Regions from separate parts of the Clostridium sp. BJN0013 genome, predicted to be linked through region 3. Evidence: riboswitches for the same ligand, from Rfam matches in the RefSeq annotation. Region 3 holds a riboswitch; each other region holds the start of a gene.

Region 1 (5,729 bases), 820 kb from region 3:
GGAATATCACAGAATAAATCATTAAAGCTTTTATAGCCTATTTCATTTAACATCTCCAGCTGTTCTTCTCCGGTATTTGGCACATAAGTTCCCATAGGATTACCTCCATCTGTTATTCTTTCTCACTATTTACAACTGCCTCATATTCTTCAGCTGTCAATAAATTTTCTCTAGCACTTATTTCTCTTATTTTTACAAGCCATGCTTCATAAGGAGCTTCATTAATCCACCCCGGTCTATCCAAAAGCTCTTCATTAACTTCCTCTACAACACCACTTAGTGGTGCAAATACATCCGATGCAGCCTTAACGGATTCCACATCTAAAAATACTTCCCCACAAGTAACTTCATCACCTTCCTCTGGAAGATTTACAAATACCAGATCCCCAAGTTCACTCTGTGCATAATCAGTCAAGCCAACTAAAGCCTTATCTCCTTCTATTTTTACCCATTCATGTGATTTAGTGTACATAAGTTCCTTTGGAAAATTCATTTTTATTCCTCCTATTTACTTTTTTTATAAAATGGCAGCTCTACTACCTCTGCTTCTACTTTTTTTCTCTTTGCAATTACTGTTACTTTTGTTCCCGGCTTACTGTAATCTGAAGGAAGCATGGCCATAGCTGCAGGATAACCAATATATGGGCAATAGGTTCCAGATGTAGTGATTCCAATCTTACAATCTCCTGAATAAACTTCCATATTCTCTCTTATAATACCTCTTCCTGTAACTTTTAGTCCTATTCTCTTTTTTTGTGCCGGTTCCTTTTGCTCCAATGACTTTTTACCTATAAAGTCCTCTTTATCCATTTTAACAAACATACCAAGACCTGCTTCTATGGGCGTTATTTCATCATTCATCTCATGTCCATACAAAGGCATGCCTGCTTCCAATCTCAGTGTATCTCTGGCACCCAAACCGCAGGGAATTAATCCTTCTTCCTTGCCTGCTTCTAAAAGAATTTCCCATATTTTCGGTGCCTCTAAAGCTTCCATGTACATCTCATAGCCATTTTCTCCGGTATATCCTGTTTTTGAAATCATACACTTTGCGCCTTCTAAAGTACAGTTAAATATGCCGCTGTAATATTTCTTTGGTATTTCATCTAACTTTGCTACCTTGCTTATGACTGAAAATGCTCTCGGCCCCTGTAATGCAATCTGTGCCACCTCTTTTGAAATATCCTCAAATACTACATTACCCTGTCCATGAGTCTTCACCCAATTATAAACTTTATTTTTATTTGCAGCATTGACCACAAGCAGATAATCATTGTCCTTTACTTTATACACAATCATATCATCCACTACACCGCCTTCTTCATTGCACATGGGACTATATCTTGCCTGACCATGATACATTCCTTCAAAATTATTGGTAAGCAGATAATTAAGATTTTTTAATGCATCTTCACCTCTGCAAGTAACTTCTCCCATATGGGATACATCAAATACGCCACAGGCCTTTCGTACTGCCATGTGCTCTCTTATTACTCCCTCTTCATATTGAACCGGAAGCAGATAGCCTGCAAAAGGAACCATTTTTCCTTTATACTTTAGATGTTTTTCATAAAGTGGTGTCTTTTTTTCCATTGCTCCATCCCCTTTTCAATAAAAAAAGCACATAAATAAACAACCTATTTATTTATGCGCTCTGTCTTTATACCTGAAAGATTTTAGCTTCTTCGGTGTATTGCTTATTGCTACTTTCCAGAGTTTCGTCAAAATCCAGTCCTTTTACCTGAGAGTTTACTGCAGCTTCCCCTTCGGTGCTGCCATATTCCGGCAGTCTCTCCTAAATCCATCATCCGAGTATTATATTTTTATTAATAAAATATTAGCATAGCCCCTTTATAGTGTCAATAAAATACTAAAATTCCATATCAATTTCTTAAATTTTATTCCTTATTATTTACAATAAAAAAATTAATATATAAAATTATTATGAAATTCATATAATTTTTAACCTTTTGCAATATCTATACATAATATATATTTTTTACAATTATACTGTATATTTCAAAATACCTTTAATCTTCTTCTCTTAAAATATTTATATTTTTCCCCTCCATTACTTTGTTCATATTTCTTACAGCACACATTTTTCCACACATAGTACAAGTATCTTCATGTTCCGGGGTAGATTCTTTTCTGTATCTTATTGCCTTTTCCGGATCAATTGCCAATTTAAACATCTTATCCCAGTCAAGCTCCCGTCTTGCCTTGCTCATTTTATAGTCCCAATCTTTTGCACCTTTTATATTATTGCTTATATCTGCAGCATGTGCTGCTATTTTAGAAGCTATAATTCCTTCTTTCATATCCTCAACACTTGGAAGCCTTAAATGCTCTGCTGGAGTAACATAACACAGAAAATCTGCACCGTTTGCAGCTGCTATCGCTCCACCAATAGCACTTGTTATATGATCATATCCCGGTGCAATATCTGTAACTAAAGGTCCAAGTACATAAAAAGGCGCACCATGACACAATTTTTTTTCCAGCTGCATATTAGAAGCTATTTCATTTAAAGGCATATGTCCTGGTCCTTCGACTATAACTTGCACATTCTTTTCCCATGCTCTTTTGGTAAGCTCTCCAAGAGTTATAAGTTCCTTTATCTGACTGGCATCTGTAGAATCATTGATGCTTCCTGGACGACAGGCATCTCCGAGACTTATGGTAACATCGTATTTTGCAAATATATCTAAAACTTTATCGTAGTATTCATAAAATGGATTTTCTTTATTGTTTAGTTCCATCCATGCATATAAAAGAGATCCCCCTCTTGAAACTATATTAGTAAGTCTTTTATTTCTCTTAAATACTTTTACAGTTTCCCTGTTGATTCCTGCATGTATAGTCATAAAATCCACTCCATCCTGGGCGTGTTTTTCTACTACAGCTAAAAATTCTTCCGATGATATATCACTTAATTCCTTATCATAAAACCCTACAGCATCATATATAGGTACAGTACCTATCATAGCCGAACATATCTCTACAATTTTCTTTCTAAATTTTTCAGTTTTCCCATAAGAACTTAAATCCATTATAGCTTCTGCTTTCATATCAACTGCCGTTTTAACCTTTTCAAGTTCCATATCCATATTGGCACAATCTTTTGATATGCCTAGGTTAACATTTATTTTAGTTTTTAATCCCTGACCAACACCCTGGGCATCTAAAGATTTGTGATTCCTATTTGCAGGTATTACTATTTTACCTTCAGATACAAGCTTCCTTAAAATTTCTACATCCATATCTTCTTTTTGAGATACCACTTTCATTTCCTTTGTTATAATTCCCTTTTTAGCAGCATCCATTTGAGTAGTAAAATTCATACTTCATCCTCCTTTTATTGTTAATTCTTTATACACCGATGAGTCATGTCATTTGTATAATGAATTTAATAAAAGCCTATAAAAACAAAAAGCATAAATCCGTAGACTTATGCTTTAATTACCAATATATTTACACAAACAACTTCCTACGCTGGCATTACCCAGATCAGGTTTAGGGTCAAAGAATTAACTTTCTTAATCTCAGCCGGAAACACCAGCCCCCCTCTATATATTATTTAACTTTTTTATATACTATCACAAAAGCTATCTTCAATCAAGTAAAATTGAAAATAGGTTGGACAATAATTTCAAACAGGCTTACAACTTTCCCTATAAGTTAAATTTATGTTAATACCTAATATTCTGGCATATATTAAAAAATGTATTATATCTTTATCTATACCTTCTTCTATATTTTTTAATTCCTCTTCTTTGAATCCAGAAATACCGGATAAATCTTCAAAGGTTCTTTTATTTTCTTCTCTGCATCTTTTTAAAATTCCCCTTAACTTTAAATATATTTCTTCCACCTCTATGTATTTTCTATTTGCATTCATATTCTAAATCCCCCTTATATCAAGTTTTTCTTAGGTTCAGGTAGAGTTTACTCATAAATAATGCTTTTCTCCACCTGAACCTTAGAAGAACTTATCCAGGCGCATAGCAGTACTTATCCCCCACTTTGAAGAAGTCAGGGGTGTTAGCTAATTACCGTGTTCGGATAAACAATTAAGAGTTAAGAGTAAATTAAAAATCAACTTATATCTTAACTTTTAATTCATTATTTCAACATTGATTAGTTATAGTAGTAATTTTATTTAAAATATCATCTGTAAGTTTATTGAGTTTTTTATAATCACTGCACTCTGTATAAACCTTACATAAAGGTTCATCTGCATCTGGCATTACCAATGTCCATCCATCTTCAAAATTAAGTTTTACCCCTTCAATCAGATCTATGGATTTTGAAGTATTTTCTTCTATTAAATTTCTCATCAATCTCCCTTTCATATTCCAGGGACACTTTATTTCCTTTTTCATAGTATAATATTTGGGTATAACAGAGGTTATCTGAGAAAGAGTTCTGTTGCAGTTTGCCATAAAATTAATAATCATGGCACATACACTTACTGCATCTAATGTCATAAGATATGCATTTACCATATCCCTTTTACTTATACCTGTTGTATTTTTCAAGTAGGTTTCCAGTATAACTTTATGGGCAGTCTTAGTTCTTATAAATTTACATCCGCATATTTTTGCCAGCTTTTCCATGGTGGAAGAGGCTGTAACTGGAACTACTAAAGTTTTTATGTCATGGGTTTTAAGCATAATCAGTGCATTTAAGGCATCATACAAATTATCCTTTATTATGCCTCCCTTTTCATCTATAATAACAGGTCTTTCACATTCCTCATCTATTTCAATTCCAAAGTTCGCACTGTCTTCTACAACTTTTTTGGCCAACCCTTTGGTATCTCCAAACCTATCATAAAGTATTGCCTCTACTTTAAGTTCTCTCAAAATTGCTCTCATTACTTCAAGTACCATGGGATCTTCTATACTTAAAACTGCCCTGTACTTCTGGCTTTTTATATTTTCAATAGAAAGTCCATTTATAAGCTGTCTTTCATAATACTCCAGACAATTGTATATATGTTCCATGTGCTTAAACTTATCTGGTTTAACTCTTCTAAAGTCCTCTCTTGTGAAACTGCTTTCTATTTTTCTCTCCATTGCTCTGTCTATATTAAGACCATTTTTATCCATAAATATTATAGTAACCTTCTCCGGTGCATTTCTATTTACACATACATAAATTCCTGCCTGAGCTCCAAAAAAGAGAATTGACTGTCTTATAAAAGCCATTGGCATCTTTTTTAAGTCCATGACCTCCATACCCATGGATAAAAGCCCTGTGGCCAGGGAATATTTGAACATCTGTGCCGCTCCATTATCACTGCAGGCTATGGCAACCCTGGAATCTGCCTTTAGAACAGAGCCATAGGCAGAACCAAGTCTTGATACACACTCTGGAGTTATATCTACATTTATCTCTCCACTAATACCATTCTTGCCAAAAATGGATTTTGATGCTTTTTCTTTCCATATAATATTAGAGTTTACCAAAGTGCCACTTTCTATTATCTTATTGGGCCATATTTTAACTCCCGGCTTTATTATGGCCTTATCCCTTATAATAGTGTCATTTCCAAGAGCAGCTTCTTCAAATACAGAACACTGAGATTTAATTTGAACTTTTTTACAGAGTACAGCACCTCTTATCTGTGCTTTGTCCCCTATATAACAGTTATTAAAAAGCACACTCCTTTTTATGGTAGCATCAGAACATATGATATTGTTCTCTCCCAATACAGTATAGGG
Region 2 (5,729 bases), 630 kb from region 3:
ATTATTAAGACATACTATTTTTAGAATCACATAATTTGGAGGTGGATTATGGAAAAGAGACATAAAGGATTATCTGTTTTAGAACTTACAATGATGGCTCTTGGAACCGTAATTGGAGGTTCTTTTTTCCTGGGATCCTCTGTGGCTATCCATACCTTGGGCCCTTTTATAATTATTTCCTATGTATTAGGAGGAATTTTAGTATATTTTATTCTTTCTGCCCTTTCAGAAATGACAGTTGCGGATCCATCACCAGGATCTTTTTTTACATATGCTAGAAAAGCTTTTGGTTCTGGAGCTGGATTTATTGTAGGATGGGTCTACTGGACTGGCATGGTTCTTGCTATGTCCAGTGAAGCTGCAGCCGTATCTATTTTACTGCGCAGATGGTTTCCAGGCATATCCATATCTTTTTTTGGAAGTATGACCATTCTTGTAATTACATTGCTTAATTTATTAGGTGCTGATAAGTTGAGTAAACTGGAAAGTGGTCTCGCTGCTGTTAAGCTGCTGGCAATAGTATCTTTTATAATTATCGCCCTGCTTTTAATTACAGGTCTTTTAGGGTTAAATCCCGGTGTAGCGGGGGTTAAAGTGAGAGGAATGTCATTTTTGCTTCCAGGAGGAATAAAAAGTATTGCAGGAAGTATGCTTACAGTTATGTTTGCCTATGCAGGTTTTGAAATAATAGGCCTGGCAGCTTCTGAGACTGATAATCCACAGAAGATGATTCCAAAAGCTATAAAATATACTGTATTAAGTCTTGTGGTTCTTTATATAGCTTCCATTTCTGCAGTTCTTCTGTTAATCCCTACAGAGGCTCTTGGTGAAAATGTAAGTCCTATGGTAGCAGCACTTAATAGATGGGGAATGAACTGGGCTGGAAATGTGATAAATATAGTAATGGTTATAGCAATACTTTCTACAATGCTGGCAGCTATGTTTGGGATAGGAAGAATGATCCGTTCTCTTGCAGATGAAGTTTACGCTCCCGGGTGGTTAAAGGATAACACAAATATTCCCTACAGAGGTATGATGTTTTCTGGTGCAGCTATGTTCTTGGGGCTAATGATGGGACTTTTATTTCCCAGAGTGTATTTGTTTTTAGTAAGCTGTGGAGGATTTTCATTACTTTTTACATATATAATGATTGTAGCTTCACAAATTCGATTGCGTAAAAAGCATATGTACATTATAGAAGAGAAGCAACATAGCTACATTTCATGGATTACTGCCATAAGTCTTATTGCTATTATTTTAAGCATGCCTTTTATCCCAGGCCAGGCATCAGGTCTCATAGCAGGTATAGTAATTATTGTCTTTTATTCAGTAGTATACATAGGTGTGAAGTATTATGTAAGAATTAAAAAATATGTCAGATTAGATAGTAGATTTGATGCAAAAGAACGTAAAGCTAATTTTTTTATGGAGTTTTCTAAAGAATTAGTTGAGAGGAAAAAAGTTTTCCCGAAAAGGAAGGGGAAAAAATATGATAAGTGAAGTATTTCATCTTGCTCAAAGCTCTAGTGATAATGCAGAAACTATAAAGTCCAGAAATTCAAAATTTAATTTCAAGGCTAGTAGCATCACGGCTATTAGCCTTGCCAGTTCAATTAGATATTATTTTTTTATTTATAATTGTTTCTAAATGTTTTACAGGAAGTAATATTATTATTGAAATACATATTACACCTTCAATAGCCATAAATATACCATTTAAGGTAAGAGAATAAATTGCGGGGGACATTCCTTTTGGGGCAAAGCTTCCAAAGAAGATTACTCCAGATATAAAATGACATATAAATCTTCCTAAAAGTGCCAGCAATGTACCTATAATTTTTCTGTTTCTAAAATATCCAGCTATACCTAAAGCCATAAATGGTAGAGGATAATCAAATATAACTTGTACAGGATGAAGTATGTATGGATCTAATATTAAGGTTATAATTCCATATAAAAATCCAGTAATGAAACCAACTTCCGGGCCATAAAGTAAAGCCATGAGAAGTATAGGTACCATACTTCCTAAGGTTATACTTCCACCTTGAGGCAGATGATATATTCTAAATATTTTAAGTATGGTGGCCAGTGCCAGTGCTATACCTATATGAGTTATAAGCTGTGTAGTGAATTTAACATTTTTAACTTTCGCCCAGAATAGGATAAAAATAATAACAGCAATTAATGCAAAAATAGAAGTTGGGTGAGATGAGATCTCTGTAATATTTTTTATTAAAGACATAAAAAACCTCCTTACTCAGCTAAGGTGCTAAAAAAGTCGCATTCCATAGGAATACGACTTGTTTTTTTAAAAATCCGCTTCCCTACGCTGGTGTTATCCAGATCAGGTAGAAGGGTTAACAACTGGTGTTTCTCAGCCTACAAGGCACCCCTAGCATTAAGTATTTAATTATTATATAATCATTATAGTATATAATGTATAATATTTCAATTATGTAGGTTGATGTAGAGATTATAATTTAAAATGAATTTTGGAGGTGGCTATCATGGATACAAATATTTCCTGGGTAAATGATAAAAAAATAGAGAGGACTATTAAAGCCTTAAAAAGGAATAACATGAATGGATTTTATGTGAAGGATAGGCAAGAATTTTTCAGTAAAATAGAACAGCTAGTCAAAAAAGATTCTGTGGTAAGTTGCGGAGGGTCTGTTACATTGCAGCAGTCAGGTGTTTTGGAATATTTGAGAAGTGGAAGATATAAGTTTTTAGATAGGGCGGCAGAAGGAGTGACTCCGGAGCAAAAAAAGCGGATACACAGAGAAACTTTTTTTGCAGACGCATTTTTTACCAGCGTTAATGCCTTAACTGAAGAAGGAGAACTGTTTAATGTAGATGGTACAGGTAATAGAGTTGCAGCTATGCTTTTTGGTCCTGATAAAGTTATTGTAGTCTGTGGTGTAAATAAAATTGTAAGAAATTTAGAAGAAGCTATAGAGAGAAATAAAAGTGTATCTGCCCCTGCTAATGCCAGAAGGCTTAATTGTAATACACCCTGTGTTAGCACCGGACGCTGTATGGAGTGCAATAGTAAAAGCAGAATATGTAACGAGTATACCTTAATAAGAAATCAACTTGATGATTCCAGGATTTATGTATTTATAATTGATGAAAATTTAGGATATTAAATTTATCAATCATATAGAAATACCGTATTATTCATATATTTGAATTTTACGGTATTTTTATCTAGGAAAGTAAATAAATATTTCAATAACTTTAGGGAATTATAAATATAAATACGATATTAAAAGGTGATAGTTATGAATAAATTCAAGATTTTTTTGCATATTATTGTAGTAGTAATATTTATTATATGTTTTTTAGGTACAAGTGGAATGCTGGTGGAAAATATGGAAATACCAGTAGGGGTAGGAGCGGATATAGAAAGAAATTCTGACAATGTATTTTATAGCATACCACTTTTGGTATATTCCTTTGAGAATGTAAATCAAGTGATGAGTACTACCATTATTGGAAGCAATGGAAATCTGGGACAGACAATTCAAAATAGACAATTAAAAGAAGGGAAAAAATCCAGTTTGGGGCTTAATAGAGTATTTTTATTTGGTGAAGAAACTGCAATGTTTGGCATAAAAAATTTTTTAGATATATGGGTAAAGAATCAAGCTACAAATGACAGGGCATTATGTGCAGTGTGTAAAGGGAAAGCTGAAGACATATTCAAATATAAGACTAAAGAGTACTCTAATGCTGCAGAATATATTGAGGGAATGATAAAGAATCTGCGTGAATATAATTTTTTTTCTATGCAGTATACTGCTATGGATTTAATAGTTAGAGTGGATGCGGAGGGAAGAAATGTACTATTACCCTATATAGAGTTAAAGAATAATGGCATAGAAACTACAGGGCTTGCCATATTCAAACGGGATGTTATGGTGGGAAAAGCAGATATGAATGAAACAAGAATAATTAATATTTTAAAGGAAAGTAGAGTTAAAGGTATATTGACATTACAAAAAGATTTAAAGCATTATATAAATTGTTATGCATATTCAAAAAGAAAAGTTAAATGTTATAAAGAAAATGGTAAGTATAAATTTGTAATATATTTAGATATAGAAGGAAATATGATGTCCAATGAATTGTATAGCAATTTATCTTCAAATCCTCAGGTATTAAAAGAATATGAAGAAGATATGAGAAATTATATAGAAAAAAAAGCTAATGAAACCATAAGGAATATTAAATATAAGTATAAAACTGATGTTTTGGATCTGGGTAAAATTGCCATATCAAAGTACGGGAGAGGTACAGGTACTGATTGGAATAAAGTGGTATGTGACTCTGAAATACAGGTTAATGTAAAGTTTAAGGTAAATACTGAAGGTAGGGGAGATTATTAATAATATGTGTTCAGTTGAGTTCCGTGTGATAATGGAATATTTTCTCAAATAAATAACTGGTGATAGAATTTATGTCACACGTAAATAGAATTTTACGTGTGACTAATGTTAAACTAAAGTTTTATTAAATAATATGTGATAAACCTAAGTTAAATATTTTATCTGAGGGTTGGAATTAACTAAATATCCCAGCTTCCTTAGAATGGGGTATTAGCATTGTTGTGTCCCTTTATAAATTCTTCTAAGGTTCAGATGGAGAAAAACATTGTTTATGAGCAAACTCTACCTGAACTTTAGAAGAACTTGATAGTTACCTTAATTTAAATAAACATTAATCTTATTTTGTACAGTTAACTCCTAAGTTACTAAGTGATGAAAAATCAAGATTTCCACAATTGTAGTTTGTTCCATTAAGAGTTATACAATTAGAAGAATCTGTACAATTATTGGTATTTTTACAGTTAGTAGGGTCTGTACAATTATTCGATTCTGTTGAAGGACAGTAAGACTGACAGACTACAGATGCATCTTTTGCATCGGATGCATGAACCGTTGTAGCAATTCCTGTGTTTAATAATAATGGTGCTGCAAGTATTAAAGCTGAAAGTAATTTGTGTTTAAGTTTTAACATTTTCAATTCCTCCTAAATTTTTACTATAATATAATTTTCAATTTATTTTTCACTTTAGATTTCGTTTTTGGAAATTTAGGTTTATCTATGGTTGTTATGTTAACAGTATTTTTATGGTGTATCATTATTAAATTAATGGATTTAGTGGCTTAAAAATACTTTAAAACAAATTTACTCATTATATATAATAAACTTCTAAGGGAATTTCATTATATATAACATAATTATAACAAGGAATTTTATATAATATATATAATATAATGGAAAGTATTTATATTCCATAAATATATTGAATGTAGTAATACACACTGCTGAGTATAAAAATGTACAGAGTCTAATTATAAAAATACAAATAATTACATATTCAAAATAAAGTATAAATTTTCCCGTAAATAAAAAAACAAATATTTTTTAAAAATATAAAAATAGTATTGGTATAATAAACATATTTTATGATTTAAACCTATTTAATAGAAAAAATTAAGGGTTTTAATGCCATATGTGGTGAGTGTGATGATGTATATTAAGGGAATATATTTTCAATTTATATAATAAATAAAGTAATAAATCCTCCCTTAAGATTGTACATCATGTCAATTTTACGCTGTTTTTTTAGTAATATGCACTGAATTTATAATTCTGCCAAAAACCCAAAATCTGTATCCTAAAAAGTTAACTGTTTGAGCTAATACCATAGAAATAATTTT
Region 3 (5,729 bases):
TTTCTGTTCCATTTTCAATTATTGCACTATTTTTCCCCTTTACTATAAAATCTTTTTTTCCTGTAGCTGCAACTACACAATTATATTTTTCAGACAAAATCCGAGAACACTCCAAAGCCCCTTCTCCATCCTCTAAAGAATCTACTCCTTTTACATTTGAAGTTTCTCCTGCTAAAAATTTAATTTCTCCTATATTTCCTTTTATCACATCAACTCTTCCAACTTTGAATAGTTTATCTATAAACTGAATCTTCTTTGGTATGGTAGCACAAGCCACCGGATCTAATACTACCGGAATATTATGTATTTTTGCAGACATAGCTGCCAAAATTGCAGAAGATTCCTGTTCTCTAGTAAAAGTTCCTATATTTATATATAAAGCAGACGATATTTTAACAAAATCAAAAACTTCATCATAGGCTTCGCACATGGCAGGTGAAGCACCATAGGATAACAAAATATTAGCACAATCATTTATGGTTACATAGTTAGTAATGCAGTGCACAAGAGGCACATTTCTTCTAACTTCTTTCAATACCTCTGAAACTCTATTCAATCTTAAATCATTCATTTTTTTCCTCCTCTTATAAATCTAGCCAAAAATCAAGTATCAATCAATGCTATTTTAATCTTAAAAATCTATACCGGCTTTTCTATAAATTTCAATAAGATGCCCTACAGGACCAACTCCTCTACCTAAATTAAATGAATTTTCTATAGCTTTGGTTATATACTCTTTCGAGAGGAGCATACACTTATCAATGCTGTAACCTTTAGCAAGATAAGATGCTATGGCAGAAGACAAAGTACATCCTGTACCATGGGTATTTTGGGTATTTATTTTATGTCCCTGTAAATTTAATATGCCGCCATCATAAAGTAAAATGTCATCTGCATCATTACACCTGTGTCCTCCTTTTACAAGTACACTTTTTGCTCCTAATTTTTTTATTTTAAAAGCTGCCCTTTCCATATCTTCTCTACTTTCTATTTTTAATCCAGTAAGTACTTCTGCTTCTGGAATATTGGGAGTTATAACATCTGCAATTTTTACCATATCTTTTATAGCTTGCTTGGCTTCTGGTCTTAAAAGAAAATATCCGCTTTTCGATATCATTACAGGATCCAATACTATATTTTTAGCCTTATATTCTGCCAGAAGTTTTTGTATTACAAATATAGTATCGCTATTTGAGACCATGCCAATTTTTACCGCATCTACTTCTATATCATCAAATACAGCTCTTATTTGAGACTCTACTATTTCAGGACTTACATCCATAACAGCTTGTACTCCCATTGTATTTTGTGCTGTAACAGCAGTAATTACACTCATGCCATATACCCCAAGAGCACTCATAGTTTTTAAGTCTGCCTGTATACCAGCTCCTCCCGAACTGTCAGAGCCTGCAATTGTTAATACCTTTTTCATCAAAAACACCTCCATTTATAAATTACTCATCCCCCATTTTGAAGAAGCTGGGAGTATTATCTGATTCCACCCTTCGAATAAAAATAAAAAGTGTATGCAGAAAAACATACACTTAAAAAGCCTATAAGACTATATAATATTGTTTCCCTACGCCAGCTTTACCTGGATCAGGTTCAAAGGGTTAGAAATACTTCTTCTCAGCTTTTACAAGCACCCCCACAAAACTATTATATTTTACTTTTATTTTACTACAGTAATAAAAATTTGCAACCTAAATTTTATATACAAATTTTTCACACTCACCCTTCTATTAGTATTTTACTTTTATCTATTTCATCTGAAAACATTTCACACAAAACTCTTACTAATATTTTTACACATTTATATTCTAAACCTAAAACTACTATAAAAGATTTTCTGCTAAGTTTTGAAATTCTAGTTGACAAATACTTTAGCACCTGTTATTATTTTATATGTTAACTACAGGAATTAATAGACATTAAAAGTAAATCAAACTGGTTTATATCATGCCGAAGTGGTGGAATTGGCAGACGCAACGGACTCAAAATCCGTCGCTGGCAACAGCATGCGGGTTCAAGTCCCGCCTTCGGCACCAGGTCATATTGACGGAAAAAGACTCTTCAGATTACTCATCTAAAGAGCCTTTTTCATCTCTATATTCCCTAACTTATTTTTACTATAACTCATTCTCAAAAAATGTGATCAATATTACCATCAATCAGATTTTTTTTTAAACCTCCTAGTTTTTATTTATAAGTTAATTTATCCTTGAGATAAATATTTTTTATTCTATACTACCTAATAACTCATTTGCAATGTTTATGCTTTCTAACCTCATAATACTTTCCTCTGCACTTCCATAACTTAAAAGATTAATACTGCCGTACCATACAATTTTCTGATCAAATATTGCAAATTTCTGATATATATTTGTTTTAAAAATAATATCTATTCCAGACATCCTTATAAATTTATACATTTCCATTAAAGCACCTTTATCTTTTTCTTTAAAATCTGTTTCTGGACGAGTAACTACCTTGACCCTATTTCCATTTTTTATTGCAATCATCAAAAGTTTTAACATTTGCGACAGTCTTCTTTTGCTTATAAAAGGACTAACTATAATAATTTCATGTTTAGTTGAAAAAACATCATTACTAAATACAGTTAAAAAATTATTATTGTTATAAATCAAATTTATTGTTTCAAATGGTTTACTCTCACTTTTAGCGGAATATCCTATTGAAGCATATCCCTTTAACCTTTTTTCATACATTCTTTCTAATACACCAATATGTACATCAACATAATCATAAATTTGAACTTCATTTTTATTATCATATATTCTGTGAAGTCTACCAGCATATTGCTGCAGCGTTCCTTTCCATGCTATAGGCATTGCAAGAAATAGAGTATCTAGTCTCGGTTCATCAAAGCCTTCTCCTACAAATTTACCTGTAGCTACTATTACAAAGCTACTTTGTTTTGCTATACTTGAAAGTTTCTCTAATTCAGTTTTCTTTTCTTTAACTGACATTCTTCCAGTAAGTACAATAACATTAGGTAGTTTTTTTTCTAAAGCATTAGCAAGTATTTCGACATGTGCTGTTCTTTCAGTTAAAACTATGGGATTTCGGCCCTCTTTTACACAACTTATAACATCACTAATAATTAATTCATTTCTAATCTGACTAGTACTTATTTCAGAATATATTTCTGCTATTGTCCATTCCTTTTCATTTTGACAAACAGGTTTTCTAAAAGAAGTAAATCTCGGAATAACATAATGTTCAAAAGGTTGTTTTTCAGCCTGCTTTCGTGCATCGACCTTGTATCTAATAGGACCACACTGCATAAATATTATAGGATGATGACCATCCTTCCTTATTGGAGTTGCAGTTAATCCATAAACATATTTTGCCCATGTATTTTTTAGTATTTGTTCAAAGCTAAAGGCTGAAACGTGATGACATTCATCCACTAAAACCATTCCATAACTTTTTACTAATTCTTTGACTTCATTTTTTCTTACTAACGACTGCATTATAGCAATATCAATGATACCATTTAAGTTATTTTTGCCTGCCCCTATTTGTCCTATAATACTGAGATTCTTTTTTCGTCCTCTCTTTTTAATATTATCAACCTTTAAAAATTCATTTACTGTTAAAAACTGGTTTAATCTTTCTTTCCATTGTTCTAACAATTGTTGAGTGTGTACAATTATAAGGGTATTTACCCTTCTTTCAGCTATTAACTTAGCTCCAATAACAGTTTTACCAAAACCAGTGGTTGCAGATAACACTCCATTATCATGTTTTAACATAGCATCTGCAGCTGCCGCTTGTTCTTCTCTAAGTTCTCCATTAAACGTAACTGAAATTGTTTTACCACTATACCTTTCATCGTTGCACTTAAAGTTAACTTTATTTTCATTAAATAGATTATAAAGGTCACTCTCTGTGCCTCTTGGAAGACATAAATATTCTGACGTTTCCTCTGACAAAGAAACAACTCTTGGTTTATTAAAGGTCGGTAGTCTCATAGCCTGAGCTTTATAAAATTCCGGATTTTTAAATGCTGCCACTCTTTTAATAGAATTTAGAGTTTTATTCGAAAATCCCTCTTTCTTTATAAAAATCATATTAGCTTTTATAATATGAACATTAGTTGGAAAATCTGTATTACTTAATTTATAGCTTTTCCTAATTCTTTCCCATGGTTTAGTTTCTTCCTCTACATCCTCCTTTAGCTCTCCTAATTCATCACCAGAACAAAATTCAGAAATATAAAACTCAATCTCATCTTTTGTGAGTTTACCAACAGAACTTAGAAAATGCCATTGATCTTTATAGGGTTCTAAGTTTTTATCTATAAAAACACTATTTTTGTTTCTTCTAGCATTTCGCTGCATTGGCAAAGCTATAAGATTTCCAAAGCCTCCTCTTGGTATAGTGTCCTGATTCGGAAATAGTCTATCATAAGATTCAAATTTGATTTCATGCCTTTTTGTCATTGCATAGGTAAGAAGCCCCGTTCCAAATTTTCTAGCTGATACCGCACTTATACTTTCTTTAAAGAAGAACCATATATGAGCCCCTGAACCAGATCTCGATCGTTCAATTGCAAAAGGTATTTTCTTGTCCTCACATATTTCTCTCAATATGCTAATATCCTTTTCCCATCCCTCATCATCAAAATCTATAGCAAGAAAATAACAGCTATCGTCCATGGTCATAGGATAAATCCCTAGAATCTCTATTCCTCTTAAGTGTTTATTAATTGCATATGTATCTAATATTAGATATTTTCTATTTTTACAATCCGAACATTTTATTTTAGGTTTATAACAAACTTCTTTTCTCCATTCGTTTATGCATACTGGAGAATAACCAGATTTTCCACCTTTATTTTGCCAACGCTTAGCATATACATCTTCTCTTCCTTTAAATAGTGACATAAATAGTTTTATTTTATCTTCTGGTGAACTACTATTATTTATTTGTGTGTGTTCATTTTCTTGAATTGTCATATCAGTCTTATTCTCAGCTAATGTTTTATCTTTATTATCTACACATACTTTAACTTTTTTCAATTGAATATATTTTCTTAAATTCTCATTTTCTATTTTTAAAATTTGATTCTCTTCTAACAGCTCCATGTACTTATTATAAAGTTTATTATAATCCATTCTCTACTCCTTGCTTGTTTTTTTTTAGCTAACTAAAAACTAACAATTTCAATTCAAGATGTAAATCATTAGTTTGTCATTTATCCATTTCAGTTTTTCATACTCACTTAGATATTTATCAATGTTATCTGTATAAATTTTAATTTTGGCTAAAAATTCACTTACCATATATAAACCTCTATAATCGCTGCTTAAATATAATTTTTTTGTAATAATTATATCATATAAATGTAACAATTATATGTCAAAATCATACTATTTATGTATTAATTTCATAATTAACTAATACATACATATATGCACTATCTAGGGTAAATTAGGATTTACATTTTAAAGACTGCTATCATACTCCCTGAAAAAGTAATATTTCAATTAAGTTCACATAAAACACTAACTACTTTTTTAAATAGTAATATTCATAATTTAGCATTTTATGTACTTTAAAGTTGAATTGCTGTGTGCTGTGTAATCAACAGTACAAGATTACAGTTTCAATGATAAATAATAGAAAAAATCAACAGAATTAATTAAATTGTGCTTGACTGATTAAGCTTTCTGTCTTATAATAAATTTTGTCAGTAAACA

What was found. A riboswitch is a leader RNA that binds a small molecule or an ion and turns the genes downstream of it on or off. The one in region 3 is predicted to bind thiamine pyrophosphate.
Region 1: it holds a riboswitch for thiamine pyrophosphate, as region 3 does, so the genes downstream of both, thiC (phosphomethylpyrimidine synthase ThiC) here and thiD (bifunctional hydroxymethylpyrimidine kinase/phosphomethylpyrimidine kinase) in region 3, are expected to answer to the same signal.
Region 2: it holds a riboswitch for thiamine pyrophosphate, as region 3 does, so the genes downstream of both, thiT (energy-coupled thiamine transporter ThiT) here and thiD (bifunctional hydroxymethylpyrimidine kinase/phosphomethylpyrimidine kinase) in region 3, are expected to answer to the same signal.

The regions. Positions count from the first base shown of each region.
Region 1 is NZ_CP162495.1:1,796,079-1,801,807, reverse strand. It holds gene gcvPA (aminomethyl-transferring glycine dehydrogenase subunit GcvPA) at 1-95, opposite strand, end outside; gene gcvH (glycine cleavage system protein GcvH) at 113-493, opposite strand; gene gcvT (glycine cleavage system aminomethyltransferase GcvT) at 505-1,593, opposite strand; glycine riboswitch at 1,720-1,808, opposite strand; gene thiC (phosphomethylpyrimidine synthase ThiC) at 2,031-3,344, opposite strand; TPP riboswitch at 3,470-3,579, opposite strand; gene AB3K27_RS09360 (hypothetical protein) at 3,653-3,901, opposite strand; gene AB3K27_RS09355 (sugar phosphate nucleotidyltransferase) at 4,131-5,729, opposite strand, start outside.
Region 2 is NZ_CP162495.1:1,604,135-1,609,863, forward strand. It holds gene AB3K27_RS08130 (amino acid permease) at 49-1,500, shown strand; gene thiT (energy-coupled thiamine transporter ThiT) at 1,610-2,242, opposite strand; TPP riboswitch at 2,305-2,404, opposite strand; gene AB3K27_RS08140 (lactate utilization protein) at 2,508-3,149, shown strand; gene AB3K27_RS08145 (Ger(x)C family spore germination protein) at 3,285-4,391, shown strand; gene AB3K27_RS08150 (hypothetical protein) at 4,729-5,022, opposite strand; gene AB3K27_RS08155 (GtrA family protein) at 5,622-5,729, opposite strand, start outside.
Region 3 is NZ_CP162495.1:976,976-982,704, reverse strand. It holds gene thiM (hydroxyethylthiazole kinase) at 1-571, opposite strand, end outside; gene thiD (bifunctional hydroxymethylpyrimidine kinase/phosphomethylpyrimidine kinase) at 632-1,432, opposite strand; TPP riboswitch at 1,559-1,660, opposite strand; gene AB3K27_RS05240 (hypothetical protein) at 1,732-1,878, opposite strand; tRNA gene AB3K27_RS05235 (tRNA-Leu) at 1,962-2,048, shown strand; gene AB3K27_RS05230 (DEAD/DEAH box helicase family protein) at 2,238-5,144, opposite strand.